Regions from separate parts of the Devosia sp. J20-27 genome, predicted to be linked through region 3. Evidence: predicted binding sites of a transcription regulator. Region 3 holds the regulator's gene; each other region holds the start of a gene.
What was found. The regulator LexA, encoded in region 3, represses DNA repair genes until DNA is damaged. The targets are predictions, from matches to a motif close to TGTTCNNNNTGTGTTCNG.
Positions count from the first base shown of each region.

Region 1: the regulator LexA is predicted to act here: its motif matches at 2,273-2,290, upstream of recA (recombinase RecA).
Region 2: the regulator LexA is predicted to act here: its motif matches at 7,862-7,879, upstream of AC0L4C_RS19175 (PA0069 family radical SAM protein).

Region 1 is NZ_CM147875.1:2,674,002-2,684,531, reverse strand. It holds gene alaS (alanine--tRNA ligase) at 1-924, opposite strand, end outside; gene recA (recombinase RecA) at 1,114-2,190, opposite strand; gene araD1 (AraD1 family protein) at 3,254-4,246, shown strand; gene AC0L4C_RS13200 (RNA polymerase sigma factor) at 4,454-5,659, opposite strand; gene AC0L4C_RS13195 (YciI family protein) at 5,643-6,005, opposite strand; gene AC0L4C_RS13190 (hypothetical protein) at 6,077-6,430, opposite strand; gene AC0L4C_RS13185 (GreA/GreB family elongation factor) at 6,431-6,901, opposite strand; gene AC0L4C_RS13180 (FadR/GntR family transcriptional regulator) at 6,968-7,705, opposite strand; gene AC0L4C_RS13175 (aldo/keto reductase) at 7,915-8,943, shown strand; one part of gene AC0L4C_RS13170 (IS5 family transposase) at 9,013-9,322, shown strand; one part of gene AC0L4C_RS13170 (IS5 family transposase) at 9,322-9,779, shown strand; gene AC0L4C_RS13165 (class I SAM-dependent methyltransferase) at 9,776-10,530, opposite strand, start outside.
Region 2 is NZ_CM147875.1:3,856,110-3,866,639, reverse strand. It holds gene AC0L4C_RS19205 (chromosome segregation SMC family protein) at 1-2,089, opposite strand, end outside; gene AC0L4C_RS19200 (DsbA family protein) at 2,114-2,755, opposite strand; gene AC0L4C_RS19195 (DUF721 domain-containing protein) at 2,860-3,369, opposite strand; gene AC0L4C_RS19190 (A/G-specific adenine glycosylase) at 3,460-4,560, shown strand; gene AC0L4C_RS19185 (DNA methyltransferase) at 4,585-5,715, opposite strand; gene AC0L4C_RS19180 (ribonuclease HII) at 5,848-6,498, opposite strand; gene AC0L4C_RS19175 (PA0069 family radical SAM protein) at 6,654-7,796, opposite strand; gene moaB (molybdenum cofactor biosynthesis protein B) at 8,294-8,830, opposite strand; gene AC0L4C_RS19165 (MFS transporter) at 8,817-10,226, opposite strand; gene AC0L4C_RS19160 (uracil-DNA glycosylase) at 10,307-10,530, opposite strand, start outside.
Region 3 is NZ_CM147875.1:2,881,371-2,891,900, forward strand. It holds gene gltA (citrate synthase) at 1-457, opposite strand, end outside; gene gltX (glutamate--tRNA ligase) at 612-2,027, opposite strand; gene AC0L4C_RS14250 (ComEC/Rec2 family competence protein) at 2,115-4,217, shown strand; gene AC0L4C_RS14255 (SMP-30/gluconolactonase/LRE family protein) at 4,289-5,161, opposite strand; gene AC0L4C_RS14260 (2-dehydro-3-deoxy-6-phosphogalactonate aldolase) at 5,158-5,772, opposite strand; gene AC0L4C_RS14265 (2-dehydro-3-deoxygalactonokinase) at 5,780-6,691, opposite strand; gene lexA (transcriptional repressor LexA) at 6,888-7,613, opposite strand; gene AC0L4C_RS14275 (hypothetical protein) at 7,862-8,296, shown strand; gene AC0L4C_RS14280 (transglutaminase-like cysteine peptidase) at 8,248-8,709, shown strand; gene AC0L4C_RS14285 (calcium-binding protein) at 8,787-10,019, opposite strand.

The sequences.
Region 1 (10,530 bases), 210 kb from region 3:
GCGACGCATGATGCGGCGCAGCACATAGCCACGGCCCTCGTTGGACGGCAGCACGCCCTCGGCAATCAGAAAGCTCATCGAGCGCAGGTGATCGGCGATGACCCGCAGGCTGGCATTAGAGCTCTCGCCGTTGTAACCGATCGCCTGTTGCGCCGAGGCGATCAGCGAGCGGAAGAGGTCGATCTCGTAATTGTTGTTGGTGCCCTGCATGACGGCGGCCACGCGCTCGAGCCCGGCGCCGGTGTCGATGGAAGGCTTGGGGAGCCCGGTCCGCGAGCCGTCGGCGGCCTGCTCGAACTGCATGAACACCAGGTTCCAGATCTCGACAAAGCGGTCCCCATCTTCCTCGGGCGTGCCCGGAGGGCCGCCCCAGTATTTCTCGCCGTGATCGTAGAAGATTTCCGAGCACGGCCCGCAGGGACCGGTATCGCCCATCTGCCAGAAATTGGACTTGGCGCCGAGCCGCACGATGCGATCCTCGGGCAGCCCCGAAATCTTCTTCCAGAGTTCGAGCGCCTCGTCGTCATCCTCATATATGGTGGCGGTGAGCTTGGCCTTGGGCAGGCCCCATTCCCTGGTGATCAGCGACCAGGCAAACTCGATCGCCTCGGCCTTGAAATAGTCGCCGAACGAGAAATTGCCGAGCATTTCAAAGAACGTGTGGTGGCGTGCCGTGAAGCCGACATTGTCGAGGTCATTGTGCTTGCCGCCGGCGCGCACGCATTTCTGCGACGTCGTCGCCGTCGAGTAGGGCCGCTTCTCGACGCCGGTGAAGACGTTCTTGAACTGCACCATGCCGGCATTGGTGAACATCAGCGTCGGATCGTTGCGCGGCACGAGCGGGCTCGAAGCCACCACTTCGTGGCCGTTCTTCTCGAAATAGCCGAGAAAACTGGACCGGATATCGTTCACGCTCGTCGTCATGAGAACTCTTCTTGGCAGCAAAAGGCGGGACCGCGGCCCCGCCATGAAAAACGATGGAAAGGCCTTCTATCGCGGGGCTCCCGCCTCTGTCCAGCAAAGCGGTCGGTTGGCGCGCCCAAAAGCAAACGGCGCCGGTGAGCCGGCGCCGTTGCAGTTCAATTCGGCCTGGACCGGCGCACGCGCGCCGGACTATTCGTCACTGCCCGCGTCATCGCTTTCCGGACCGGCCAGCAGCACCTCGCCCAGCAGCCCCGAACTCTCGCGCACACCCCTTTCGATGATGTTGGCAACCTCGGGATTGTCCTTGAGGAACTGCCGCGAATTCTCGCGGCCCTGCCCCAGGCGCTGGCTGTCGAACGAGAACCAGGCCCCCGACTTCTCGACGATACCCGCCTTGACGCCCAGGTCGAGAAGCTCGCCGGTCTTGGAAATGCCCTCGCCATACATGATGTCGAATTCAACCTGCCGGAACGGCGGCGCCAGCTTGTTCTTGACCACCTTGACCCGGGTCTGGTTGCCGATGACTTCCTCGCGCTCCTTGATGGCGCCGATGCGACGGATGTCGAGGCGAACCGACGCGTAGAATTTCAGCGCATTACCGCCCGTCGTGGTTTCCGGCGAACCATACATCACCCCGATCTTCATGCGGATCTGGTTGATGAAGATGACCATCGCCTTGGACTTGGAGATCGAACCGGTGAGCTTGCGCATCGCCTGGCTCATCAGGCGGGCCTGCAGACCCGGCAGCAAGTCGCCCATCTCGCCCTCAAGTTCGGCCTTGGGCGTCAGTGCGGCCACCGAATCGACCACCAGCACGTCGACGGCGCCGGACCGCACCAGCGTATCGGCGATTTCCAGCGCCTGCTCGCCGGAATCGGGCTGCGAGATCAGCAGCTCATCGACCTTGACGCCGAGCTTGCGGGCATAGTTGGGATCGAGGGCATGCTCGGCATCGACGAAAGCGCAGATGCCGCCGCTCTTTTGTGCCTCAGCGATCACATGCAATGCCAGCGTGGTCTTGCCCGAGCTTTCCGGCCCGAAAACCTCGATGATGCGGCCACGCGGCAGACCGCCAATGCCCAATGCGATGTCGAGACCCAGCGAGCCGGTCGATACGGCCTCAACCTGCGCGATCGGCCCCTCGCCGAAACGCATCACAGTGCCCTTGCCGAAGCTCCGCTCGATCTGGCTCAGCGCTGCAGCAAGCGCCTTGTCCTTGTCCATAGTTCCACCTTCAACCACGCGCAGGGGCGTTGCAGCAGCCATCTTCGGTCTCCCTTGTTTCATAACCGCCCGCCGCAGACAACAATTCGGCGCAGGCTCAGGTGTGCATCTCTTGTATGCCTTTTGTTCTCATTTTGTTTCATTCTCGTCAAGCGAAATTTGCGGCCTGGCGGAGCACCAGACACGCCTCTCCGCCCGGCCGGCGTGACCGCCTCCGGTTGCTGAAGTTGGATCGGGCCCCGAGGCGCTTGCCGTCTCTGGGTATGACTAATAACGAGACGGTAGCCGCCTCGGGGAACCGGGTTTTGTGGCATTGTCCCGCGCTTCGGGAGACTGGAGCCCGACTTGCCGCCCCTTTTCAACTCCGTGCACTTGGCCCAGGGGCGTGAGACGACTCCCTTCCCCCTCCCGGCAGTCCCCTCCGCAAGCGTTCGTCGCGCTTCCCGTCCGTCGCGGGGAGATTGCGCAAGATTACGCCCTGCGGCGAGGGCGGGGACAAGTTTTGCGATGCGGCTGGATCATCGTGCTGCGTCAGTGGCTTGGAGGTGTCGTCGATGCGCGAGTGACATCGGTCGGATGAATGACCCCACCGGGGCTCTCGCCCCCCCACCCCGGCCCTCCCCACAAGGGGGAGGGTGACGGAGGGGCTGGTCAATAATGGAGGCGTTGGCGTCTACTGGGTCCCGGCCGGCGCCGGGATGACGGCGGTGGGGCGGCAGGTGAGGGGCCACCAACGGCAGAGAGACCTCATCCTGAGCCTCCTCGTGGTTCGACAGGCTCACCATGAGGAGGCTCACCATGAGGAGGGAGAGAGTTGTGAAATGGCGTGGTCCGACCCAGGAAAGGTTCACCGTCGTCACCGACCACCTTTCGGGAGCGCGGCCCGCTTGGGCCGGACAAAGCTTGGCGAAGCGGGAAAGAGCCAGTGATCGCCAGGTTACCTCTGCCACCATGCTCGGGTCCAGCCCCCATGCCAGCCTGCACCCTCAAATCGCGTCCGCCTCGCCAATAGTCGTACTATTTGTTCCTTGCCTTTTGCCGCCTCATGCGTTCAATGCGGAAAACGGCGGCTAGGCTCCGCCGTGCCAGTTGCAAGGGGTTCGGCATGCATCTCATTCAGTTCCAGGACGATAGCGGCGCCCGCGCCGTGGCGGCGACCATCGGGGGCACGACCAGCGTCGTCACCGGAGCCGGCAGCGTCTACGCGCTGGCGCAGGAAGCTGCGGATCGCGGCACCACGCTGGCGGCAGTCGTTGCCGAAAAAGGGCTCGGCAAGGCCGTCGATCGCGTCGCCATCGCCCGCGAGGGCCGCCTGCTCTCCCCGGTCGATCATCCCGATCCGGCCCATCTCTACGTCACCGGCACCGGCCTCACCCATCTGGGCTCCGCCTCCACCCGCGACGCCATGCACAAGTCGAACCAGCAGGCCGCTGAAGCGCCGCTCACCGACTCCATGAAGATGTTCCGCATGGGCCTCGAGGGCGGCAAGCCGGGACCCGGCGAGGTCGGCGTGCAACCCGAATGGTTCTACAAGGGCAATGGCCATATCGTCGCCGCGCCCGGCAAGCCGATCCCCTCGCCCGCTTTCGCGCTCGACGCCGGCGAGGAGCCGGAAATGGCCGGCATCTACCTGATCGGCAAGGACGGCACGCCGTTCCGCCTCGGCTTTGCGTTGGGCAACGAGTTTTCCGACCACGTCACCGAGCGCGTGAACTACCTGTTCCTCGCCCATTCGAAGCTGCGCAGTTGCTCGTTCGGCCCCGAACTGCGCGTGGGCGAGCTGCCGCGCAACGTCTCGGGCATGTCGCGCATCCTGCGCGATGGCAAGGTGCTGTGGGAAAAGCCGTTCCTCTCGGGTGAGGACAACATGTCCCACACCATCGCCAACCTCGAGCACCACCACTTCAAGTACGACCTGTTCCGGCAGCCCGGCGACATCCACGTCCACATGTTCGGCACCGCCACGCTGAGCTTTGCCGACGGCATCAAGACCGAACCCGGCGACATCTTCGAGATCGAGGAAAGCCAGTTCGGCCTGCCGCTGCGCAATGCCGTTGCCTGGGACGATGACAAGCCGGTGGTGATCAAGTCGCTTTAGGCGACGCCCGCCAATAGAACCGTCAGCGGTTTACCTCCCCCCTTGCGGGGGAGGCCAGCGAAGCTTGGGACCTCCGGTCCCTAGCGCAGCTCGGAGGGGGGAACGCGACGCCCGAAATTATCGTCGCTCCGCTGGCTTCGCCACCCCCTCCCCAACCCTCCCCGCAAGAGGGAGGGTGTCGGCCGGAACATGCTCTCGACGCCTAAGCTATTCCTCAGCAAGTTCCCGTAACCGACTCGTTACAAATCGTTTCTCCGCCGCATTGTCGCTCAGCGCCAGAGCGCGCCGATAGCTCTCGGACGCTTCCGCCCGCCGCCCCAGCCGGCGCAGGAAGTCGGCCCGCGCCGCGTGTGCCGGTTGATAGTTCGGCAGGGCGGGCAACACCTCTTCGATGGCCGCCAGACCGGTCTCGATGCCCTCGGCCATGCCCAGAGCCACCGCGCGGTTGAGCGCTGCCACCGGCGACGGCGCCACCTGCGCCAGGAGGTCGTGAAAAACGAGGATCTCGGCCCAGTCGGTTGCGTCGGCCGCATGCAGCGCGGCAATCGCCGCCTGCAGGACATAGGGTCCCGGCTGCTGCATCGGCAGCGCCTTGCGCACCAGCGTCTCGCCCTCGGCAATCATCTCCCGGTCCCACAGGTTCCGGTCCTGGTCGGCATGCAGCACGATGTCTCCGGACGCCGTCCGGCGGGCGGCGCGGCGCGAGTGGTTGAGCAGCATCAGCGCCAGCAGGCCCAGCGTCTCGCCATCCGGCAGCAGGTCGACCAGCAGCCGCCCCAGCCGGATTGCCTCCTCGGCAATCTCCATGCGGTGGTGCGAGTAGCCCTCGTTGTAGACGAGGTAGATCACCTTGAGCACCGCCCCCAGCCGCTCCGGCAGCGCACTGCGTTCGGGCACCTCATAGGGCAGCTCGAGGCTCCGGATCCGCCCCTTGGCCCGCACGATGCGCTGCGCCAGCGCCGGCGTGGCCACGAGGAAGGCGCGGGCGATCTCCTCGGTGGTGAGACCGCAGACCTCCCGCAGCGTCAGCGCCACCTGGGCTTCTGCCGGCAGCGCCGGATGACAGCAGATGAAGATGAGCCGCAGCGTGTCGTCGGCCATTTCCTCAGGCTCCCGCATCGCCGCCTCCTCTGCCGCTTCATCGACCTGCCGGCCCAGTTCCGCCTGCAGCTCGCGACCGAACCGCGCCTTCTTGCGCAGCCGGTCGATCGCCTTGAACCGACCGGCCGATACCAGCCAGGCCCGCGGGTTGTGCGGCAACCCGTCCCGCGGCCATTGCGCCGCCGCCGCCGCAAAGGCGTCATGCAACGCTTCCTCGGCCAGCTCGAAGCCGCCGAGCAGCCGGATGAGGCTGGCGAGCACCCGGCCGGACTCGGCGCGGTAGATGCGTTCGATGTCAGCGCTTGTCGGGATCAATGACGAGTTCCGGTCGCACTTCGATGGCCCCGAACTTCCCCACCGGGATCTTCGCCGCGATGCCGATCGCCTCGTTGAGGTCGCGCGCTTCGATGAAGATGAAGCCGCCCAGATGCTCCTTGGTCTCGGCGAACGGCCCGTCGGTGGTGCTGATGCCGTCCGCCGTCCGGCGCACGATCACCGCCGAATTGCCGTCCTGCAGCGCCGACGAGGTGAGGTAGTGCCCGCGCTGCCGCAGCTCTTCGTCATAGGCCAGCGAGTCGCGGTCGAGCTGCGCCCACTCCTCCTGGCTCTGCTTGAACATCTCCTCGACATCGAGGTGCACCAGCAGCATGTATTTCATCGGTCTCTCCCTTTGCGTTTGTGCTGCCACTGGTCGCCGCGATGCGGCCGGTTTCGACAGCACCCGCCGGTTTATTCGACGTCGCCGGGCGGCGGGGCGGCGGCCTTTTCGGCCTCCAGTCTGGATTTGAGCCGGGCGACCTGCTTTTCCAGCGCCTCGTTATGCGCCTTGAGCTGGCGCAGGCGGGATTCGGCGGCCTTGAGATAGTCGATGCCGAGGTCGGAGCGACGTACCTCCGCCGCGGCCCGGGCGCCCAGCGCCCGGCCCTCCAGCACATCCCACCAGGTCAGATGATGCTTTGCGATCATGCTGGTCGCGGCAGCAGCGGCCGCGGCTCGTTCGCCGGCATGATCGGATCCGAGCAGCCCCAGAATGCGGTCGAGCCTCGCCAGGTCTTTCTTCTGAATGACGTTCTCCCGCCTCACTCAGGTGGCCGCCTTTATGGCGACAACCTCGATCTCTTCGTCGCGCCCGCCGGCTTCGAAGGGCACCACCTCGCCCGCTTCCGCGCCATCAAGCGCCTGGGCAAGCGGCGATGTCCAGGCCAGCAGGCCGGCTGCCGGGTCCGCCTCGTCCTCGCCGACAATGGTCAGTTTCACCAGCCTACCGCCACGCCTGATCGACACCTTTGTCCCGAAACTCACCTGCTGCGGCGCTGCTACCGGTGCGACAAGCTGCATGGTGGCGCGCCGCGCCGTCCAGTAGCGCAGGTCGCGCTGCAGCACTGCCAGGGCGCTGTCATCGGCGCGTTCGATCTGCCGGTCGAGCCCTGCGATCTCTGCTTCGATCAACGCGGCGCCGCGTGCGGTCACGAGGTTTGCAGCGCTGCTCATCGTCCGCTCTTCCAGCGGCGGCGGCGGGGCGTCGTCGATTTCCTTGGTGAATGCTCGGCTCATGAGGTCGGAACGCGGCTGCTGCTCATTGGATGCCCAGCTTACAGCCGGGCGCCAGCCAATCCAGCCCTACAGACGACGTCGGCCGCGTCGCGCAATGCCCTGATGGATCACCACCCGCATGGCCTCCCGGGCCGCATCGGACCGGCCCTCGGCGATAGCGTCGGCAATGGCGCGATGCGCAGCGACCAACTCCACATGCTCCTCGGGGTGCTCGTGTGGCGAACTGATGGTGAGCATGTTGACCAGCGCCACTTCGATCAATGTTGATATCGAGCGCAGGAACGGATTGGCCGCGGCATCGGCCACGGCCAGGTGGAAATTGAGATCGGCGCGAACAAAGTCGCTGGCCGAAACCTTGTCGCTCCCCATCTGCTCAACGAAGGAAAAGAGCTGCTGCAATTGCGCCGGTGTCCGCCGCTGGGCCGCCAGCGCAGCGGCTTCCGGCTCCAGCGCCAGCCGCATTTCCCCCAGATACATCAGGAAGTCGGCGTCAAATCCCGACTTGGCATGCCAGATCAGCACGTCCGGGTCGAACAGGTTCCACTCCGTGCGCTGCCGCACCCGCGTGCCGATCCGCGCCTTGGCCTGGATCAGCCCCTTGCCGCTGAGTGTCTTCATCGCCTCGCGCAGCACCGTGCGCGACACGCCGAACCGCTCCATCAGTTCGGCATCGCCGGGCAGGATGGTGTTTTCGGGATAGACGCCGGAAATGATCCCCATGCCCAGTTCGCGCACGACATGGGCCGTGTACGAACGCGCCGGGTCATCGGCGGCATAGTCGTGGGTTGCGGCGTAACCGGTCACGGCGGAAGTCCGATCCAACAGGGGTGAACTGGTTCTGTCACATTCAAAACATGCAAACGACTCTCATTTGCCCGATTGGCGGAAATTCGGCAGCAGCAGCGCGGCGCGCGGCCCGGCGATCTGCCGTCCTCCCCGCCTAAGCCGAAAGGCCCGTTGAACATTTCGAGCTAACATGTCAGTTAGCTCTGGAGATTTTGGAGGAGCATGGCATGGCCAGGCAAGAGTTTGAAAAGCGCCAGGTTGGACGGACCGATCTGCAGGTCACGACGCTGGGCTGCGGCAGCGCCACGCTCGCTGGCATTTTCCAGGAAGTCCCCGACGCGCAGGCCCGGGCCACCCTGACCCATGCCCTCGACAGCGGTATCGACCTGATCGATACCGCACCGCAATATGGCTATGGCCGCGCCGAGCACATGGTGGGCGACGCCCTGCGTTTCCGCCAGGACGGTATTACGCTGTCGAGCAAGGTTGGCCGCCTGCTGCGTCCCATCCGCTCGGAAAGCGAGCGCGAATACCCGCATTCCTGGGTCAAGCCGTTCCCCTTCGAGCAGGTCTACGACTATTCCTACGATGGCATCATGCGCTCGCTCGATGCCAGCATGCAGCGCCTCGGCCTCAGCCGCGTCGATATCCTCCTGGTCCACGACATCGGCGTGGCGACACATGGCGCCGAGGCCAACGCCGTTTACTGGAAGCAGCTCGCCGAGGGCGGCTACCGCGCCCTGCAGGAACTGAGGAACGCCGGCGTCGTCAAGGCAATCGGGTTTGGCGTCAACGAGTGGGAAGTCCTGATGGACGCCTTCGAACTGGGCGACTGGGACGTCTTCCTGCTCGCCGGCCGCTATACCCTGCTTGAGCAGACGTCGCTCGATCCGTTCCTCTCGACCTGCCTTAAGCGCGGCGCCTCGATCATCTGCGGCGGCCCGTTCAACGGCGGCGCGCTGATGGGTACCGGTACCTGGAACTACGCCGCCGCACCCGAGCATATCTCGAAAAAGGTCAAGCAACTCGAGGAGTTCTGCTCCGAGTGGAAGGTGCCGATCGGCGCTGCGGCCCTGCAGTTCCCGCTCGCCCACAAGGCGGTCTGCAACGTCCTGCCCGGGCCGCGCTCGCCCGCCGAGCTCGATGGCATCCTGACGTGGTGGAACACCAGCATCCCTGACGAGTTCTGGACCGCTCTGGCCGACAAGGGCCTCGTCGCGCCCGGCACGCCGCTGCCCAACGGCAAGACCGCCTAGGTTCTGTACCCATAAAGGGGATTCCCTTTGAGTACGAAGGCTGATTCAACCTCCTGAATGGAGGTGGCGATGGCTCGATTTGATCTCAGCGATGCGGAGTGGCGGATCATTCTGCCCCTCCTGCCCAACAAGCCGCGCGGAGTGCCGCGCACCGATGACCGACGGGTGATCAACGCCATCTTCTATGTGCTGCGCACCGGCTCGCCCTGGCGCGACCTGCCGGAGCGCTACGGCCCCTATACGACCGCCTATAACCGGTACAACCGGTGGGCCAAGGCCGGGGTGTGGCTCGGGATATTCGAAGCCCTCGCCGAGCGCTCGCCGCAGTCGATGGCGCTGATCGACAGTTCGATCATCCGGGCACACCAGCACGCCGCGGGCGGAAAAAAGGGGGCCCGGATCACGCCATCGGTCGGTCTCGTGGAGGACTGAGCACCAAAATCAATGCCGTGGTCGATGGGACCGGCCTGCCGATCCGCATCATGCTCACTCCCGGCCAAGCCTCCGACAAGCAGGCCGCCGCCGTCCTCATCGAGAGCCTTACACGCACCCGCGACCTTGTTGCCGACCGCGGCTATGACGCTCGCGTCCTCATCGACCTGGCTGCGGCACGGGGAGCCCGTGCCCACATCCCCACACAGAAAGACCGCAGGGTCCAGCGCAGCATTGACCGGGGCCTCTATCGCGAACGCAATCTGGTCGAGCGCTTCTTCTGCAAACTCAAACACTTCCGTCGCGTCGCCACACGATTCGACAAGCTCGCCCGCAACTTCCTCGCCAGCGTTCTGCTCGCCTCAATCCCACTCTGGACCAGAAGTTATGAGTCCAAGACCTAGTGCCCGACTGCTTTTTCCAGATAATGCTGCCGGATGCCGAAGAACGCTTTGGCATCCGCGATCTTTTCCAGCACCGCCGGATCCCTGCCCTGCCGCTTGCGCTCGCCGACGATCATCACGTTCTTGGGCGTGTGCTGGTCGGAGATGAACTCGAACACCTTGGTCGAATAGCCGAAATACTCGAGCACCAGCGCCCGGATGCCATCTGTGACCATTTCGGCCTGCCGCTCGACGAAAATGCCGTGCCTGAGCAGGTAGTCGAGCTGTGTTGTGGCGTTGGCGGTCTCGATTTCGCGCCGGATCTGCTTGTGGCAGCACGGCGCCACGACGATCAGTTCGGCCTCTGCGGCGATGCCCTTGGCAATGGCGTCGTCGGTTGCCGTGTCGCAGGCATGCAGCGCGATCAGCGCGCTCGCGCCCGTGCTGTCATAATCGGCGATCGATCCCTCGACAAAGCCAAGCGCTCCCAGTCCCGTCTTCGCCGCAATGGAGTTGCAGAGCGAGACCATGTCCGGCCGCATCTCCACGCCAACCACCTTGGCATCGGAATGCAGCGTGTTGGCGAGATAGTCCGCCACCGCGAAGGTGAGGTAGCCCTTGCCCGAGCCCATATCGACGATCGACTTGAGCCGGTCCGGGCGAATGGACTTCAGCAACGGGCCGAGAATTTCGACATAGCGGTTGATCTGCCGGAACTTGTCCTGCGCCGTGGGCAGCACCTTGTCCTGCGCGTCGGTGACGCCCAGTTCGC
Region 2 (10,530 bases), 970 kb from region 3:
GTGCCTTGTCGACGGCGGCCTGGGCCACGCCGATGGCGTGCTGCGCCCGGCGCCAGCCTTCGCGCTTGTCGCGCTCGATGCTGCGGGCGTTTTCGAGGGCCTCGCTCAGCACCGCGACATCGGCCCGCTTCGAGTTGCGCTCGGCGCGCACGTCGGTGATGTCCGCCTGCAGCTCCGTCAGGCGGTTCTTTTGCGCCAGCCGTTCGGCTGCCGCACTCGGCGCGTCGGCGGCTGCGACCAGCCCGTCCCAGCGCCACAGCGCTCCGTCCCGCGCCACCAGCCGTTGCCCGGGCTTCAGTTCGTTCTGCAGGCGCGGACCATCGCCGTTCTCGACCAGTCCGATCTGGTCCAGCCGCCGCTTCAAGAGGGCCGAGCCGGACACCATCTGCGACAGCGGCGTCACGCCGGCGGGCAGGGCAGGGTCGCCCGCACCATCAAGCGGGCCTGCCCAGTGCAGCGGTGCCGCTGCATCCGGTGAGGCATCGAGGTCGTCGCCCAGTGCCGCGCCCAGCGCAGTTTCGTAGCCCGATTGCACCGTCAGGCTGTCGACGATCGACGGCCAGGCGCTGCTGCCGCCACGCTTGAGCATGCGCTCGAGCGTCTGCGCTTCGGCGTCGAGCCGATTGAGCCGGTTCTCGATCTCCTGCAGGGCCGGCCGGGCGCCATCGACGGCCGCCTGTGCCGCCTGCGTCGCATTCTCCGCCGTCACTGCCGCGCTTTCGGCATCGGCCGTCGCCGCCTGTGCGGCTGCCAGCGCCGCCCGCTCCCGCTTGAGCGTGTCGTCGGCCTCGAGCGACCTGGCAATGCCCGCCGCTTCCTGCACCACGTCGGCGATCTGCTGCTTGAGCCGCGCCACCCGCGTCCGTGCGTCTTCGGCCGTGCGCTGCGCCTGGGCCCGCCGGGCCCGCACCTGCGCCTGCGCATCGGCGGCGCTGCGGGCCTCTGCCTCGGCAGCTGCGACGGCGGCCTGAGCCGCCTCGGCCGCCTGTCGCGCCGTGTCATAGGCCTGCTGTTCGCCGGCCGTCTCGGCCTCGAGCCGCGCCTTTTCCTCGATATAGGTCTTGAGCGTCTCTTCGCTCTCGCCGGCCAGCGTCCGCTCGCGCGCCGCATCGGCCTCGACCTGCTTGAGACGAACTGCCAGTTCTTCGCGCCGCGCTTCGGCCCGGCGGGCCTCTTCGGCCAGCTGTTCGGCGAGGATGGTGAGACGCTGCAGCGCCGCACTCTTGGCAGCATCTTCCTCACGCAGCGGCTGTACGGCCTTGTCGGCGAGGAACAGCACCTTCTGCGCTTCCAGCTCGAGATGCTGGGCCTCGGCGAGCTGGTTGACCAGCCGGCCCTGCTCGGCCTCCGCTTCTTTCTCGGCGGCGCGCGCATGCACCCAGCGTATATGGAAGAGCGTTGCCTCGGCCCGGCGGATATCGCCCGACAGGGCGCGGTAGCGTATCGCCAGCCGCGCCTGGCGCTTGAGCTGTTCGAGCTGCTGCTCGACCTGGGCAATGATGTCGTCGACGCGTTCGAGGTTCTGCTCGGCGGCCCGCAACCGCAATTCGGCCTCGTGCCGGCGCGAGTGCAGGCCGGAAATGCCGGCGGCTTCCTCGAGCAGGGCGCGGCGCTGCTGCGGCTTGGCCGCGATCAGTTCGCCGATCTGTCCCTGCCGCACCAGTGCCGGCGAATGGGCGCCGGTCGAGGCATCGGCAAAGAGCAGCTGCACGTCGCGGGCGCGCACTTCCTTGCCGTTGACGCGATAGACCGAGCCTTCTTCCCGCTCGATTCTGCGCGTGATCTCGAGCACATCGGCATTGTTGAGCAGGGCAGGGGCGGTGCGGTCGGAATTGTTGAGCACCAGCGTGACTTCGGCGGCATTGCGCCCCGGCCGGTTGCCCGAACCGGAAAAGATCACGTCGTCCATGCCCGAGGCGCGCATCGCCTTGTACGAGCTTTCGCCCATCACCCAGCGCAGCGCTTCGACCAGATTGGACTTGCCGCAGCCGTTCGGACCGACCACACCGGACAGACCGGGCTCCAGATGGAGCTCGGTCGGATCGCAGAACGATTTGAAGCCGTGCAGCTTGAGACGCGAGAACTTCATCCCGCGCCTTTACCAGAATGGCGGTTAGCTGAGGAGAGGGTCGATGACCGCCTTGAGCTCCTCGAGCGACTTGTCCCCAGTCAACTGCTTGCCGTTGACGTAGAACGTCGGGGTGCCTTCCAGCTTGAATTCGTTGGCCGCCTGCTCCTGCATCACCTTGAGCTTCTCGAACAGCTCCTGATTCGCCAGCGCGGCATCGAAGGTCTCGTCGGTGAAACCGAGCTGCTTGGCCACCGCCAGCAGCGCGTCGCGCGGCTTTTCGGCAATGCCCCAGGTCGCCTGCGTGGCGAAATAGGTGTCGACGACCTGGTGATACTTCTCCTCGCCCGCGGCTTCCGCCAGCAGGAACACCACGGCGTCCTGCAGATTGCGGATGAACGGGCGCAGGATGAAGCGCACCTTGCCGGTGTCGATATATTCTGCCTTGAAGCTGGGATAGACGTCGTTGGCGAACGTCGCGCAATGCGGGCAGGTCGGCGACGCGTATTCGATCACCGTAACCTTGGCATCGTCCGGGCCGAGCACCTTGTCGGGGATCGCCACATCGGCAAGCGCCGCCACGTCCTTGGTGGTGCCTTCCTGCGCCTGAGCCGACCCGAGCCCGAGTGACGTGGCGAGAGAGGCCGAGGCTGCGAGGATCAGCGTGTCGCGGCGGGTAAGTTTCACTGGTTAGCTCCGGTTCTTGAATTTGTAGCGCACACTACACTTCAGCAAGGTGGCGGCAAGGGGGCAGTCGCATCAAGAGGCAGTGATCCGGGAGTGTCCGGTTCTCAGCCCTTCCTGCGCCCGGCAAGTGCCAGGCCGAGCTGCCGCAGCGCTTCCTTGACGCCTTTATCCTCCACCTTCTCGACTGCCGCGCCGACGGTGCGCCGTGCCGGCTCGGACAGGGGAACTACCTCGTCCTCGTCGGCTGAACGGGGCGTGAACGGCTCCGCCGAGATGCGGCAATTGGCAACCAGAAGGTAGCCGAAATAGCGATTGATCGACCGGGCGATCGTCGCGCCCTCGTGGCTGACCGCCAAAGCATGGCCCGGCGCACAGCGCAGATAGAGCGTCGCCCCGTCCGAGCCGCGCTCGCCGCGGGGCCAGGTCAGCCGGTCGGGAATGGTCACCGTGTCATAGGGCTTGGGCGCCATCGCCGCCCAGTGGGTCAGGATATCGCGGCTGGCAAAGCCGCGCTTGCGCATCGCCGGATCGAGCGCGCCCTTGAGCGCCTCGGCCATGTCGACGGTGCGGTTGAGCCGCTTGGGCGGTGTGTCCGCCTTGGGCTTTGCAGCCATGTCGCCTCTTCCCCGCCGATCACGCGTCGCTGATAACCGATCAATGCGCTTGCGCCGCGGCGCCGGCTCATTCATCTCTCGTCATCTATCATGCCGCAAGCCGCTTCCCGACAAAACCCTGCACCCATCGACGCGCATGCCGTGCTTGCCTGGTACGATCAGCACGCCCGCGACCTGCCCTGGCGCGTCAGCCCGGCCGATCGCCGCGCCGGTATTGTGCCCGATCCCTACCGGATCTGGCTCAGCGAGGTGATGCTGCAGCAGACCACCGTTGCTGCGGTGCAGAAATACTTCCTGCGCTTTACCAGCCTGTGGCCGACGGTCGCCGATCTCGCTACGGCGCCGCTGGACGCCGTGCTCAAGGAGTGGGCCGGCCTTGGCTACTACGCCCGGGCGCGCAATCTGCACGCCTGTGCCGAGGCGGTCATGGCAACGACCGGCGAGTTTCCCCGCACCTCGGCGGCGCTCTCGGCGCTGCCGGGCATCGGCCCCTACACATCGGCGGCCGTCGCCGCCATCAGTTCGGATGAACGCGTTGCCGTCGTCGATGGCAATGTCGATCGCGTCCTCGCCCGCTATCTCGCCCTCGAGACCCCGGTTCGCGAGGCCAAGGACCTGATCCGCCAGACCGTGCAGGCCGCCGTGCCGGAGCGCGCCGGCGACTTTGCCCAGGCACTGATGGATCTGGGGGCCACAATCTGCACGCCGCGCGCCGCGCTCTGCATGCTCTGCCCGCTGCAGGCGGGGTGCCTGGGGACGAAGGGCAATCCGCTTGCCTTCCCGGTCAAACCGGTCAAGCCCGAGCGGCCCGTCCGCCATGGCCATGCCTTCGTCATGCGCGACCCCTCGGGCGACGTTTACCTGCAGAGCCGCCCGGACAAGGGGCTGCTCGCCAAGATGACCGAAACCCCCGGTTCGTCCTGGCTGCCGGAGAAATCAGCCCCTGTCTTTCCGCGGCAGGAAGACTGGAGACACCACGGCCAGGTGGTACACATCTTCACCCATTTCCGCCTCGAACTCGAGATCTGGTCGGCGACGGTAGATCCCGCCGGCCTTGAAGGCGGCTGGTGGGCCGCCCCGCACGATCTCTCCGGCGAGGCCTTGCCGACGCTGTTCCGCAAGGTCCTCGCGGCAGCGGGCCTTGCGGCAAAAGAAGACCGCCGGTCCATGCACGGAACCGGCGGTTCATAGGCCTGACGCTTTTTGGAGGTCCACTCAGGCAGATAGTCGGTCCATCTGCGCCCGGATATCGGCGCGAAAGATATCGATGGGGGCCAGCCGGCCCTGGTGTTCGGCGTGCCAGAAGGTCCAGCCATTGCAGGCTTCGGCGCCCTGGACCAGCGCCCCGACCTTGTGGATCGAGCCGGCGTGCTCGCCGGAACTCACCGAACCGTCGGCCCGCACCAGCGCCGAATAGCGCATCCGGTCGTCGTAGAGGAATGTCCCGGGCTCGATCATGCCCATCTCGATCAGCGAACCGAACGGCACGCGCGGGGCGCTGCGCCTGGTCGGCGCCGTCGCAATGGTCTCGGCGCTGTAGGGCTTGACCGAGGCGATGCGCTTGAGCGCCGCCGCGATATAGCTGTCCTCGCGCTCGATGCCGATGAAATGCCGGCCCAGCTTCTTGGCTACAGCGCCCGTTGTCCCGGTTCCGAAGAACGGATCGAGCACCACGTCGCCCGGCCTGGTCGTGGCAGTCAGCACCCGGTAGAGCAGGGCTTCGGGCTTCTGCGTCGGATGCACCTTGTCGCCAGCGTCATCGGTCAGCCGTTCGCCGCCGGTGCAGATCGGAAACAGCCAGTCGCTGCGCATCTGCGTGTCGTCATTGGCCTGCTTGAGGGCTTCGTAATTGAAGGTGACGCGGCTCTTCTGGCTGCGCGCCGCCCAGATCAGCGTCTCATGCGCATTGGTAAAGCGCGTGCCGCGGAAGTTCGGCATCGGGTTGGCCTTGCGCCAGACCACGTCGTTGAGCATCCAGAAATCGAGATCCTGCAGCGCCGCGCCGACCCGGAAGATGTTGTGGTACGATCCGATCACCCACAGCGCTCCGTCCGGCTTGAGCACGCGGCGCGCTGCCTGCAGCCAGGCGCGGGTGAACACGTCGTAATGGCCGAAGCTCTCGAACTTGTCCCACTCGTCATCGACCGCATCGACCTTGGACTGGTCGGGCCGGGTCAGGCCCTGCTCGAGCTGCAGATTGTAAGGTGGATCGGCGAAGATCAGGTCGACCGAACCGGCCGGCAGGGCGTTCATTTGCTTGATGCAGTCACCGACCAGAATGGTGTCGATCGGCAGGTGAGCCTGGTCCGCCGTGGCGGCTTCGTCCATTTGACGCGCGGTACGCAACATACTGATAACCCTAACGCAGCACTAACCATGCCGTTCTAGGCCGTCAGGGTTAAGGCTGGGCTAAGCATCAGGGTTAACAGAGGGTTAGCTGGTCCTCTGCAGGCAGGGTCGCAACTTTGCCGCCGCCTGTCAGGCCACCGATTTCAGGCGCAGCGCCTGGGCGCAGGGGGCAAAATCCATGCGGTGGTGTCGTCCAGGCCCATGCATGGTCAGGGCGGCCATATGCACCGGCGCCGCGTAGCCCTTGTGGCTGGCAAAGCCGAAATGCGGCTCTTCGCAATCCATCACCGCGCACATCCGGTCGCGCGTCACCTTGGCGACGATCGAGGCCGCTGCAATCGAGACGCTGCGGCCGTCGCCGCCGATAATGGTTTCGACCGGGCAGGGCATGTCCTTGGGCGGGCGATTGCCGTCGATCAGCACGTGGTCAGGTGTCAGGGCCAGCCCCAGGACCGCCTGGCGCATGGCCCAGAGCGTGGCGCCAAGGATGTTGAGACGCTCGATCACCAGCGGCGGCGCCATCACGATGCTCACCGTCGCCGTCGCCATGATCCTGTCGTAGAGCGTCTCGCGTTCGGCGGCAGTGAGCTTTTTGGAATCATCGAGCCCCACAGGCACCTTCCGCCTGTCGAACACCACGGCGCTGACCACCACCGGTCCGGCCAGCGGCCCGCGTCCGGCCTCATCGATACCGGCCACCACCGTTGCGCCGCGCCGCACCGCCCGCCTTTCGAAGGCGAGGTCGGGACCTTTTCCGGTATCGGGCGAATCGGCACGCATGTCTCCAGCATGCCGATCCCGCCTCGCCAGTAAAGGCGCTCTGCGCCGCGGCGTCAGGGTCGCGAAGGCGGCCAGCCGGCCGGAACAGGGCCTGCTCACTGGACCTGCAAACGCCCGGCCCCGCCTTCGCGGCCATGACGCCGCAGCCCATGTGCTCAAAACAGGTCGAGCTGTGCGTCCTCAAGCCGCGGCGGCACGAAGAGGTCAGTGCGCAGCGCTGGCATCTTGTCGACGAGGCCATAGCGCACCCGCGCCTTTTCCAGTCTCTGCTGCATCAGCACCGCATAGGGACCTTCGCCGACAAAGCGCGTGCCGAAATTGGGGTCATTGTCCTTGCCGCCCCGCACGTCGCGCACGAGACTCATGACGTGCCGCACCCGATCCGGATAGTGCCGCAGCAGCCACTCGCGGAAAATGTCCCGCACTTCGCCCGGCAGCCGCAGCATGATCGCATGCGCCGTCCTGACGCCCTGCGCCGCCGCTGCGTCGATGATCCGTTCCAGCTCCATATCATTGATGGCCGGCACGATCGGCGCCACCATGACGCCGGTCGGCACCCCCGCCTCGCTCAACAGCCGCAGCGCCTCAAGCCGCTTTTCCGGCGATGAGGCCCGCGGCTCCATCTTGCGGCTGAGTTTGTGGTCCATGCTGGTCACCGAGATGCCGACCCGGATGAGCCCCAGTTCGGCCATCGGCTGCAGGATGTCGAGGTCCCGCACCACCAGCGCCGATTTGGTCGTGATCGTCGCCGGGTGCCGCGTCTCCAGCAGCAGCTTCAGGATCTCGCGGGTCAGCTTGTGGGTGCGCTCGGACGGTTGATAGGGGTCCGTGTTGGTGCCCATGGCGATCGGCCTGGGCTTGTAGCGCTTGTCGGCCAGCTCCTTCTTGAGCTGCTCGACGGCATTGACCTTCACATAGATGTCGCGCTCGAACTCCAGCCCCGGCGAATGCCCGAGATAGGAATGCGTCGGCCGCGCGAAGCAGTACGAGCAGCCGTGCTCGCAGCCGCGATAGGCGTTGATAGAGCGGTCGAAACCGATATCGGGACTGTCATTGCGGGTGATGATGGTTCGCGCCCGCTCGATATGCTCGACGGTCTCGAAACCCTTCAGTTCCTCGACCTGGCCCCAGCCGTCGTCCACCGCTTCGCGGCTCTGCATCTCGAACCGTCCGGCGCGATTGCTCTGCGCCCCGCGGCCACGATTGGACCTCGAGTCCAGCAGCCTGCGGCCGATCAGATCGGCATCGCGCGTCTGGCTCAGTTTCTCCAAGGCTTCAAAACTTGGGGCAACGTGCATTGCCATGGTCTGTCTCCTGGCGGGCCGATTCGGCCTGCATCATGGATTGACACTAACGCGGAAAAGAGAACAAAGGAAGAACAAAAGCTGGAACGCGTTCTTCATGGGGCTTGCGTGCACAACGCGCTGCAAAGGCAAAGCGTTGCCCTCCCCATTAGGTGGTGCCTACAGCTGGCCTCGCGAAGGGGCGCAGATGGCCTTGGATAAGCGCTGGAGCCGGCGAGGCACACGGCCGCCCAGCCGTAATTGTCCCCAACCCGCCCCAAACACCGTCATCCTCGGACTTGATCCGAGGACCCATCTCACCCTCACACCGGCGGCGGCATGGATCCTCGCGTCAAGCGCGAGGATGACGGTGCGAGGGGATGGATGGCGGTGCGAGGGGATGGATGGTGGCGCCATGAGACGGTTGCGGCGCCAGAGCATCATAGATGGAATTAAGCGGGACAGCGGTGAAGCCAATCCTGATTGGTTCCCCGTGCTGCAAACGGAAGCGCCTACCGCTCCGCCAGCCGTGGCATCAGTTCGACGAAATTGCAGGGCTGGTGCCGGTTGTCGAGCTGCGCCCGCAGGATGCCTTCCCAGGCGTCGCGGCAGGCGCCGCGCGAGCCCGGCAGCACGAAAACGAAAGTCTCGCCGATCAGCCCGCCCGTCGCCCGCGATTGCAGCGAACTCGTGCCCACTGTCGTTGCCGAATACTGATGGAACAGCACCGAGAACCCGTCCATCCGCTTCTGGAACAGCGTCTCCAGCGCCTCTGGCGTCACGTCGCGGCCCGAAAATCCGGTGCCGCCGGTGGTGAGGATGGCGTCAATATCGGGATCGACCACCCAGCCCATCACCGTGTTGCGGATCTGGTGGATATCGTCGCGCACCACGGCGCGCTCTGCACAGATATGGCCGTCGGCCTCCATCAGCGACTTGAGCAGGGCCCCGGCCGTGTCGGTCTCCAGCGTTCGGGTGTCCGAGACGGCGAGCACCGCAATCCGGAGCGGCACGAACGGCTTGCTCTGGTCGAGCTCACTCTTGAACATTCTTGTCCGTTTTCTCTTTTGGCGCGTCTTCGCCGTCTACGGTCTTGGGCACGTCCTCGACGATCACCGTCGGATTGAGCGGGTCGGGCACCAGGATATCGGCCTCGTGCGGGCGCGACGTCGCGGCGGTCCGCGGCAGGTTTTCCTGCGTCTCGTCGGCGCGCGGATCGAGCTCGACCGAACCCGGGGTGACGCCCTTTTCGGCATTCATCGCCCGGAACCGCACGCGCCCGGCCGCATCACGCACCGGCCGTACCTTCATGCGCAGGAACGCCGTCACCGCCAGCGCGCCGTGAAATGTCGCCGTGACGATGAACAGCCCGACCGGCGCAATATGCTCCATCGCCCACGAGGCAATGATCGGTCCCACGGCCAGCCCGGTGCCGAGGATCAGCAGCATGCCGCCGGCCACCCGCGCGAACTCGCCGTCCTTGGCGAAGTCGTTGGCGTGCGCCACCGCGATGGCATAGAGCGGATTGGCGGCAAAGCCGTAGAGCCCGAAGAGCACGAAGGTCAGCACGCTGCCCCCCGCCAGCAGTCCTGTGGTCCCCGCCAGCACCGTGAACAGCCCCACCAGCGACGCGCCGCCGCTCAGAAAGACGATGACCAGCCGGCGGTCCATCCGGTCGCTCAGCCGCCCGAAGGGGATCTGCGCTGCGGCGCCGAGGATGGCCGTCACCGCAAACAGCAGGGCGATGCCGGCCGCATCGAGCCCCGTCTTGAATCCGTAGACCGGCGCCAGCGTGCCGAAACTGCCGTTTGTCATGCCGCAGGCAAAGCTTGCGATCACCGCCAGCGGCGAGGTCTTGTAGAGCAGGCGCACATCGAGCTTTGCCGACTTCAGCGGCCGCGGCTGCGGCGTCGAAGTCAGCGCGCTGGGCAGAATGGCGCAGATAAAGGCAATGGCCCCGATCACGAACGGCACATAGCCGCCGGTCCCGGTGACCGACATGGCTAGCTGGCCGATCGTCGAGGCCGCCATGTTGATGGTCACATAGATCGAAAAAATGGTGCCGCGGCTGCGGTTCTCCGCCACCTCGTTGAGCCAGCTTTCAACGATCATCGCCGCGCCGGCAAAGCAGAAGCCGGAAAAGGCCCGCATCACGATCCAGCCGATATCCTGCACCCAGAGCAGGTTGAGCAGGATCGTCACCGTGCCAATGGCGGCCATGATCGAAAACGCCCGGATATGCCCGACGCGCTGCACCAGCATCGGCACCGTCACCGATCCGGCCACGAACCCGACCGACCAGCCGGTGCCGATCAGGCCCAACGACATCAGCGAGAACCCTTCTTCGGCGCCACGCACGCTGAGCAGCAGCCCCTGCAGCCCGCCGCCAAACATCAGCAGCGCCGAACCAATAAACAGGGCGTAGATCTTGTAGGCTGATGTCATGGGTCTTCTGCGTATCCGAAGCCGCTGCGAGGGCAGGCGGTCGCTTGCCCCTCAACTCAGACCAAATTCAGGCCAATCCTTCAACCCGCAACAGAATTTTCCCGGTCGATTGCCTGCTTGAGACTCAGCATGTCCTGCCAAGCCATGGCCTTGGAGGCAGGCGAACGCAGCAGATAGGCCGGGTGCAGGGTCGGCAGTGCCGGCACGCTGTGGGAATTGATCGTCAGCGTCTTCCACTGCCCGCGTGTCCGGGTGATCCCGAGGCTGGTCTCGAACAGCGCCTGGGTCGGCACATTGCCCAGCG
Region 3 (10,530 bases):
TGATGTCGGTGCTGTCGTGATAGAAGGCGGCCATGGCGCCGACCACACCGGTCATGATGGCCATGGGATGCGCGTCGCGACGGAAGCCGCGATAGAAGTAGTGCATCTGCTCGTGCACCATGGTGTGGCGCGTCACCAGCTGGTCGAATTCCTTGAGCTGCGATTTGCTGGGCAGTTCGCCGTAGAGCAGCAGGTAGCAGACCTCGGTGTAGGTGCTCTTTTCGGAGAGCTGATCGATCGGATAGCCGCGATAGAGCAACTGCCCGGCATCGCCGTCGATATAGGTGATGGAACTGTCGCAGGCGGCTGTCGAGGTGAAGCCGGGATCGTAGGTGAACATGCCCGTCTTGGCGTAGAGCGACCGGATGTCGATGACGTCCGGTCCGACAGACCCCGACAGTACCGGAAACTCGAAAGTCTCGTCGCCAATAGTCAGTTTTGCCGTGGTGTCGGTCATGCGCAGTTCTCCTTGGCGGCTGAATGTGCCCGCGGAGGAAACGATGCGGGCAAGCCGATGATATAGTGGGCAGGCTGGATCAGGTAACCCCTTTTAGTCGCAGTCTGCAACACATGGGTGAACAGCGCTGACCTAGCCTTATGGGCTGGTCGGGTCAGGCTGCCTGGTCGGACAGTCGGGCCAGTGATTCCTCGCGTCCGATCAACACCATAACCTCAAAAATGCCGGGCGAAATGGTGCGGCCGGTGAGCGCTGCGCGCAGCGGCTGGGCGACCTTGCCAAGCTTCAGTCCCTTGTCTTCGGCAAAGGCGCGGGCGGCCTTGTCGATGGCGGCAACCGACCAGTCGTCGAGGCCCTGCAGGATGGTCACCAGGGCACCGATATTGGCGCGGCTGTCCGGGGTCAGCTGGGCCGCAGCGGCGGCGTCGACCGATATCGGCCGGACAGCGTAGATGAACTGGGCCAGGTCGATCAGTTCGAGCACGGTCTTGGCGCGTGGCTGCAGTTCGGGCAGGGCGGCGAGCACCGTGTCCTTGTTCTGCGACAGACCTTCGCTGTCGAAGGTGCGGTCGAGTTCAATGGCGGTCGCCAGCATGACCTCGTAGAGCCGCTCTGGCGTGGCGCCGCGGATGTAGTGACCGTTGACGTTCTCGAGCTTGACGAAATCGAAGCGCGCGGCGCCCTTGTTGAGGGCGTCGAGCGAGAACCACTCGACCATCTGCTCGGTGGTGAACAGTTCCTCGTCGCCATGGCTCCAGCCGAGGCGGGCCAAGTAATTGCGCAGCGCCTCGGGCAGGTAGCCCATCTGCCGGTACGCCTCGACCCCGAGAGCGCCGTGGCGCTTGGAGAGCTTGGCGCCGTCGGGACCATGGATCAGCGGGATATGCGCCATTTCCGGCACATCCCAGCCCATGCCGTTATAGATGATGATCTGGCGGGCGGCGTTGGTGAGATGATCGTCGCCGCGGATGATGTGCGTGACGCCCATGTCGTGGTCGTCGACCACCACGGCAAGCATATAGGTCGGCGTGCCGTCGGACCGCAGTATGATGAAATCATCGAGGTTCTCGGTCTTGAACACGACGTCGCCCTGGACATGGTCATGGACAACGATCTCGCCGGATTCCGGGGCCTTGATGCGGATGACCGGGGCGACGCCGGCAGGCGCTTCGGACGGGTCACGGTCGCGCCAGTAGCCGTTGTAGCGGGGCGGCTTGCCGGCGGCGCGGGCACTGTCGCGCATCTCGGCCAGTTCTTCGGGCGAGCAGTAGCAGTGATAGGCCTGGCCGCGCGCCAGCAGCTCGTTCGCCACCTGCGCATGGCGCTCGGCACGCGAAAACTGCATGAAGGGTTCGTCATCCCAGGTCACGCCGAGCCACTTCAGACCCTCGAAGATCGCCTGCACGGCGTCTTCCGTCGAACGCTCGCGGTCGGTGTCCTCGATGCGCAGCAGCATCTTGCCGCCGGTGTGGCGGGCAAAGGCCCAGTTGAAGAGGGCCGTCCGGGCACCGCCGATATGGAGGTAGCCGGTGGGTGAGGGAGCGAAGCGGGTGACAACTGGCTTGGCCATGAGCGACCGGGAACCTCGGAAAAGTGGCGTTTTGCTGCCCGACGTGTAAGCATCGTTGGCGGCAAGCGCAAGGGCGGGGCAAGCGCCATGTCCGACGTACTGGCAGGCCCGGAGATCCGACCGACCGATGCGCGCACGCCATCGGTGCCGGTGCGTGCTGCACGGCGTCAGGGTATCAGCGCTCTTTCAACGATAGCAGATGGCATGGACGGGCGGCGCATCTTTGTTCTGCTGCCGTTTGCCGTGATCGCCGGGATGATCGTCTTTCTGCAGGGCGATGCCGCCGTGGCGCCGGAAGCGCTATGGGTTGTGGCCGGGCTGCTGGCCTTGGCGCTGCTGCTCACCCAGGCACGCGCCGCGGCCTTCAAGGGGCTCGTCCTTGGCGCGGCGTTCTGGAGCGGGTTGAGCCTGCTGCCCTTGCACGGGGCGCTGTTCGGTACGCCGATGCTGGCGCGGCCCGCCTACGGCGTGTTCGAGGCGCGGGTCGACGAGATCATCAGCGAGGCCGAGAGCGGCCGCCGTGTGGTGGTCTCGGGTGTCCATCCGGTTACCGGTGGGCGGGGCGTGCCGATGCGGCGGGCCCGGGTGGTGATCAAGGGCGGTCCGCATCTGGCGCCGGGCGACGTGATCCGCGGACCGATCCGCTTTTACCCGGTGCCCGGGCCGGTGGTGCCCGGCGGCTATGACACGCAGTTTCATTCCTATTTCGATGGCGTCGGCGCCTATGGCAACGCGACGGGCGCCATCGAAGTGGTGCAGAGCGGGGCGGACGGGCCCGAGCGACTGGTCGACGCGGCGCGGCAATTGATTGGTCAACGCATCGATGCCCGGATCAGCGGCGAGGCCAATGGGCTTGCCCGCTCGATGATGATCGGCGACCAGAGCCGGATCACCGATGCCACCCGCGAGGCGATGGCCAGTTCAGGCCTGGCGCATATCTATTCGATCTCGGGGCTGCACCTGTCGCTGGTGGCGCTCGGCGTGCTGACGGTGATGCGCTACCTGCTGGTGCTGGTGCCGGGCATATCGCGCTACGTCTCGATCAAGAAGGTGGCTGCCGTGGTGGCGCTGGCCGCCGCCTTCGGCTACCTGCTGCTGGCCGGCGGATCGGCCAACGTGCCGGCCTTTCGCTCGACGCTGATGATCGCGCTGGTGCTGGGAGCGGTGCTGGCGGGCCGACGCGCCCTGACGATGCGCAACGTCGCCATCGCGGCGCTGATCATCATCGTCAGCGATCCGGCCAGCGTGTTCCGGCCGAGTTTCCAGTTGTCGTTTGCAGCGGTGGTCGGGCTGATCGGCAGCTATGAATGGGCGAGCGGCGACGGGGAACCCGCAGGTGGAGCCCTCGGCTGGGTGCGACGCGCCATAATCGGCACGGCACTGACCAGCCTGATCGCCGGTCTCGCGACGCTGCTGTTCTCGGCCTATCATTTCCAGCAGACGGCGCCGTTGGGGCTGCTCGCCAACCTGATGGCGCTGATCCTGATCGCACCGATCATGACTGCCATTGTGATCTCGGCGCTGTTGCTGCCGTTCGGCTGGGAAGGGCCGTTCCTCTCGGTGCTGCAGGTGCTGCTGGAGGGGTTGATCTGGATTGCCCGGACGGTCACGGAGTGGAGTGCGGGGCTGAGCCTGCACCCGCTGCTGACCCCGCTGGCGCTGGCATTCGGCCTCGTCGCGCTGGCCTGGTTCGCGGTGGTGCCACGGTGGTGGAAACTGGCAGGACCGGCGCTGCTGCTGCCGGCGGTACTGCTGTTTGCGCTGGACCGGCCGCCCGATGTGCTGGTGGCCGACACCACGCGGGCGGTGGCCGTGCGCACGGCGGCAGGGCTGCAACTGGTCGACGGCAAGGCCGGGAGCTTTGCGGTCGACGTGTGGCAGGAGACCTATGGCGAGCCGATCGCCACCGGGGCGGGACGCTGCGACAGCGTTGGATGCCTGGTGGACAGTCCCGCGGGCTTTCGTCTGGCGCTGATCAACGACCCGTCAGGGTTCTTCGAGGATTGCGGCAGCGCCGACGTGGTGATCACGCGACGCGACGCGCCGGCGGTCTGTGCGGCGCCGACGGTGATCGATGCGGATGCGCTGGAGCAGGGCGGCGTACACTGGCTGCGCTGGACCGGCAGCGGCTTCGAGGTCCGCGCGGCCAAGACCGGCCTCAGCCGGCCCTGGAGGGCGTCGCCACGTTGACGCCGCTGGGTTTCATGCGCGGCGCCACCGATCAGCAGGCGGCGGCGCCGGGGAACAACCTGTCCGGGCTCTCAGAGCTTGAGGAAAGGCTCGGTGAGGCCCGCCACATCGACATTGATGGCGAAGACGCTGCCGGACAGCGGGAACGCCTCGAGCTGCTCGGGCGAGAGGTTCTCACGGGCGGTGGTGATATAAAGCGTTTTCATGTCGGCGCCGCCGAAGGCCGGGCAGGTGACGTTGGGCACCGGCAGCTCGATGATGCGGTCGAGCTTGCCCTGGGGGGAAAAGCGGGCGACGCAGGAGCCGCCCCAGCGGGCGTTCCAGATGAAACCCTCGCTATCGACCACCGAGCCATCGGCGCCGCCCGGTGCGCCGCCGGCAACCAGATCGGTCCACGGGCCATTGGGCAGGCCGGTCGCCGGATCGAGCGGCGCGGTCTGGATGACGGCGCCGGCATCGGTGAAATAGGCGCGGCTGCCGTCGGGCGAAAAGCAGATGGAGTTGGGAATGCCGACATTGGCAAGGATCGGCGTCAGGGTGCCGTCCTTCCACTGATAGACGGCACCGGTCTTGTGGGCGCCACCGTGGCGATTCATGGTGCCGATCCAGAAGCCGCCGGAGCGATCCATGCGGCTGTCATTGGTGCGGTTGCCGGGGACATCGGCCTCGATGGTGTCGATGACGGTGGTGCTGTCGGACGAGAACGAATAGCGGAGCAGGGCGCCCGACTGGGCCACGGCGAGGGTGTCTTCGTCGACCACGGCAGCGGCGGCGGCCGTGTCCTTGAAGGTGATGCGATCGACCAGATGACCGTCGGGGCCGGCGCTGAGCAGGGTCTGGTTGAGAATATCGAACCAGAAGAGCCTGCCAACGAGCGGGTTCCAGAACGGCCCCTCGCCCAGTTCGCAGCGGCTATCGACGAAGAGTTCGGCTTTCTGGTTCATTTGGTCTGTCCTGCGTCATAGGCGGCGACGGCGGTGCGGGCGCGGGCAGCCACGTCCGCGGCCGACATGCCGGGTTTAAAAATGTAGGTGCCGAGGCCGAAGCCGGCGCAACCGGCAGCGAAATACTCGGCGAAATTGTCGGGGTTGGCGCCGCCAACGGCATAGAGCGGCACCTCGGGCGGCAGCACGGCCTTCATCGCCTTGATGCCCTTGGGGCCGAGCACTTCTGCCGGGAAGAATTTCAGGCCATTGGCGCCGGCCCGCAGGGCGGAGAAGGCGTCGGACGGCGAGAACACGCCGGGATAGCTCCTGAGGCCCTTGTCGCGCGTGCGGACGATGACATCGGGGAAGGTATCGGGCGAGACGATGAAGGTGCCGCCGGCGGCAGCGACCGCGTCGACATCCTTGATGCTGAGCACGGTGCCGGCGCCGATCTCGGCGCGGCCGGCAAAGAGTTTCGCGGCGCTGCCGATCGAACTGAGCGGATCGGGGGAATTGAGCGGCACCTCGATCAGGGTGATGCCGGCAGCCACCAGCGCCTCGCAGACGTCGGTGACTTCGGCGGGCGAGATGCCGCGCAGGATGGCGATGATGTGTCGGTGTTCGAGCATGGTATCCTCAGGCAGCGCGGGCGGCCTTCAGCCCGGCGAGAGTGGCGTCGGTCGCATCGACGATGCGGGTTCTGGCCCCTAGCACGGCAAAGCCGCGCGCATAAAGCCGGCACAGGCCGGTGCTGCCGACGAGCGGGATTTCGGCATCGGTCAGCCAGTCGCGCTGGCCGCCGATTTCGGTGCCGATCAGCAGGCCCGACAGGAAGCCGGCGCACCAGGGGGCGGAGCGGCCCGAGAGCAGCGAGCCGGCGCGGACCTTGAAGAGCGTTGCGGTCAGGCGCTCAGGTGCGTCGAGGCCTTGGGAAAGGCCGGCATCGAAGCCGGCGTCGCGGTCCGGCCCCTCGACTTCACCCTGCAGCGAGTGCCGCAGCACCGAGTGGGTGCGCAGCACCTCGAAGAGTTCGCCGGTCATGGCGGTGGAGAAACGCTCCAGCCGGTGGCCGCTGAGGGTGGCCCACTTGGAATGGGTGCCGGGCATGACCACGAGGCCCTCGAAACCGGGCTGAAGGGCGGAGAGACCGAGCAGTTGCGTCTCCTCGCCGCGCATGACGTCCTCGGCGCCTTCGCGCCTGAGGCAGACACCGGGGAGGATCGTGGCGCGCAGCTTGCCGGGCAGATCGGGGGTGACGCCGCGTGCGGCCAAAGTGGAAAGATCGGCGGGGGCATCGAGATAGGGGGCCTCGAGCCAGCCCTGGCGAGCGCCAGCCATGCCGCAGATCAGTGCATCGATTTCAGTGCCTGGATCAATCGCGCCGTCCAGCAGCGCGGCGAGCACATCCGGATATTGCCCGGGCGTCAGCTTGCCCATGCCCTGATCGGAGCTGCGTGCAAAGGCGATGTCGCCGCTGGCGTCGATCCCCCATAGCCGCAGGTTGGACGTGCCCCAGTCGATTGCGATCCAGTCTGCCGTGCCTGCCAAAACCTGCTCCTCCCGTCGGTTGCCCCCTGTTTGGCCTTTTGTGCGGCCAAGCTCCAGCATTTCCGGAAGGTGGTTCAGTCATTTCTGCGGTTCGGGGCACTATCCGACCCGGATCGGCACGTGGCGGGCACAAAAAAAGGGCCGGTGCTGTCCACCGGCCCAGAGACGACCCACGGGGAGGGTCAGAGTTGCGTGCTCAGTACTTGCGCAGCAGGCCGACGAGGCGGCCCTGTACCTTGACCCGGTCGGGTGGGAAGATGCGCGTTTCGTAGGCCGGGTTGGCGGCCTCGAGCGCCACGGAATTACCCTTGCGACGCAGGCGCTTGAGCGTGGCCTCCTCGTCGTCGACGAGGGCGACGATGATCTCGCCGGTCGAGGCGTTGTCCTGCTTGCGGATGAGCACCGTATCGCCATCGAAAATGCCGGCTTCGACCATCGAGTTGCCGCGCACTTCGAGCGCGAAATGCTCGCCGGAGCCCAGCATCTCGGGCGGCACGGTGATGGTGTGGCTGTGGCTCTGGATGGCTTCGATGGGCGTACCGGCAGCGATGCGGCCCATGACCGGAATGGTGACCGGACGGCCCGCCTCCGAGGCAGTGGAGATGGCCGTGGCGGCGCGTGGCGGTGGCGCCGAGACACGGCCCAGGCTGCCATCGATGACGCTCGGCTCGAAGCGCGCCTTGCGGCCGCCAAGCGAGGGGTTCATCGAGTCGGGCAGGCGCACCACTTCGAGGGCCCGGGCCCGGTTGGGCAGCCGCCGGATGAAGCCGCGCTCCTCCAGCGCCGTGATCAGCCGGTGGATGCCGGACTTGGAGCGCAGATCGAGCGCGTCCTTCATTTCATCGAAGGAGGGCGGAATACCCGCCTCCTTCATGCGCTCATGAATGAACATGAGCAGTTCGTGCTGTTTGCGTGTCAACATTTGGCAGGCCCCGTGAGCAGAATCGGAACAAAGGCTGAACGATGTATAGATGTTCCAGTTCTGTTCTGCAACAGCCGGGGTAAATATTCGGTATGCAGGGACTTCGCCGAGCCGGCGCGAGCGTGATTTAGGGTTTGGCAAGCTTAATGGATTGCTTTTGATCGATTTAAGTAATGCCAAATAGAGCATGCCAGTTGGCATAGTCTTAGAATTTCAAAACTAGGCTCTCTCGTAACAGGGAGAGCAGAATGCTCAAAACAACAAACAAATCTGTCCTGGCTGCCGCGGCGTTGCTGGCTGGCATGATATCGGGCATGCCGGCGGCAGAAGCCCGTTTCGATCTGGGTCTGCCCTCGAGTGAGCCCAGCAACGAACTGCGGTTCGATGTTGCCTCGCTGAAGCTGCGGCCGAGCTATGACGCCTTTGCCACCGCCTCGCTGATGCCGCGCATGGAAGTGACGGCGCCGGTGCGCACGGTGGCGCCGAACTATAATGTGTTCAAGTCGGTGGTCGTGCCGATCGGGAAACTGCCGGCCTTCGCCCAGTGGGGCAAGGTGAAGCCCGCAGCTGTCTCGGCGAGCGATTTCTGCGCCAACGGGTTTTGCAAGAGCGCCGCCGGACGAGACTGGCGGCCGTGGCCGAGCGGGCGCGGCGCCTGCCGCAGGTCGAGGCCCTCAAGCTGATCAATCGTGAAGTCAACCGCACCATCGCCTATCGCTCGGACAAGGGCGACACCTGGCAGACGCTGGCGCAGAGCGCCGCGCGCGGCGCCGGTGACTGCGAGGACTTTGCCATCGCCAAGATGCAACTGCTGGCCAAACTCGGCTTTGCGCCGGACCAGTTGCAGTTCATCGTGCTCAAGGATACGCGGCGCCAGCTTTACCACGCGGTGCTTGCCGTGCATGTCGAGGGCAAGCGCTTCATCCTCGACAATCTCTCGAACACCGCCGCCAGTGACGACATCTTCCGCACCTACAAGCCGATCGTCTCGTTCGTGGGCTCAAAGAGCTACGTGCACGGCTTCAAGGGTGGCCAGAGTGCCGTTGCCATGGGCAAGGGCGGCATGAGCGCGATCCGGCTGGGCGAGGGGAACTGAGGGCAGGCCCGCTATTGAGCCTCGAAAGTGAGAATGGCCCGCCCGAGCGGGCCATTTGTTTTGCGCGTTCGCTGCAATCAGATCAGAAACGTATGCTCGGTGCCGTCGAAAACGATGTTGACCGGATCGGCGCCGCTGGCGGTGCCGTAGCCGACAAGTACGGAAACGCTGGTCCACACTACCCCCCCGGCGTTCGAAGATCCGTTGGTATCCACCTGGATGGTCACGTCCTGACCGGTCTGGGTCAGACGCACGTAATCCTGGATCTGGTCAGCTGGGATGGGGTTAGTCCCTAAGGCGGCGTCCAGCAGGCCACCCAGGTCGATGCGATCGCCCTCTGAGAAGCTGTAGTCGGTGATCTTGTCCGCATGTGACGAGCCAGAGGCCGCAAAGATGAAATCGTCAGCGTCGAGGCCGCCAGAGAGGATGTCATTGCCATTGCCGCCGTGCAGCTTGTCATTGCCCGAACCGCCCAGCAAGAGGTCGTCGCCGGCGCCGCCCCAGAGGACATCATCGCCATCCAGACCGACGAGGATATCAGTGCCGTTATCGGCCGTGTCGGAGTTGCCGCCACCACCATTCAGCGTATCTGCCCCCGCGCCGCCTATCACGGTATCGCCACTTGTATTGTTGTCTGGCGAGCCATCGAATGTGGGCAGGTTAGCGTCGATTGCCCCGATCGCTGTGTAGGTGACGTAGCTGTCTGGGCCGGCCGCAAGCGCAAGCGCGGCATTGTCGTAGTTGTTGACGATGGCGTTCCAGCTGGTGCTGCCCAGATCAAGATTGGAGTTGATGTCGCCGTCCAGATAGTAGTCGAGTGCCGAGTTGGCGCCGAGAGCCAAGAGTGTCTCAAGTTGGATCGAGGTGAAGACCAGGGTGATTGTGTCACCGTTGCCCGACACCCCATTATAGGTGATGGCGGACGATGTGGTGTGGCTCCAGGAGGTGACGATAGTATCGTTGTTGCCGGAGGAACCGGATGGCGGTGTATAGGCGTCATCTCCGACGATATTGACTGCAGCGTAATTGTTGGAGAGTGGACCGCTGGTGTCCGGAGAGAATTCAACGATGTTGGCGGTCGTGGTCGTGATGTTGCCGCCGGACGCAGTTCCGTTGTCGTCGATGGTTATCGTCACGACACCTCCCTCGCCATTGCTTGAGCCGTCAGGGTTCCAAAGCACATTCCCAGCCGCCAGATATGCGTTGATCGCCGAAATGGTGCCGTCGAGGGTGATGGCACGGCCGCCACTGCCGTTCACGGTCACGCCAGCGCCGCTCGAGGCCGTGAGGGAGTCGTCGCTATCATTCATGGACAGCGTGACACGCACGATGCCAAAGCTGTCGACATCCTGGAAGCTGATGCGATTAAGGACGTTGACGTCCCCGGTGCTGGCTTCGGACAGGTAGTAGAGTGTCGATGGGACATTGATGACGGCGGCGTCGGCTACGGCAGTCACCCCAATGGTCGTGGTTGCGACGTTGCTGGTCGAGGTCCCGTCGGTCACTGTCGCGGTGACGGTGCGAGACGTCGTGTCCGGGTTGTCCGTATGATTGCCAAAGCCGATCGCCTTGATGGCCGTCGCATAGTTGGCGACCGTAGCGGATCCGCTGAGAGCCACGGTGATCTTGCCGGCAACCGAAATATCGACCGACGCGGCAATACCGGGCGGCAGCGAGCCAACCGAGAGGAAGTCACCTGTCTTGGCATTGGTCAGGACGACGGTGGCGCCCGCCATATTGGGGGAGTCAGCATCCACAATGGTCGGGCCTGCCGCTGCAATTGAAACTGCCGCGCCGTTCTCAGTATAGCCGGTCGAATTA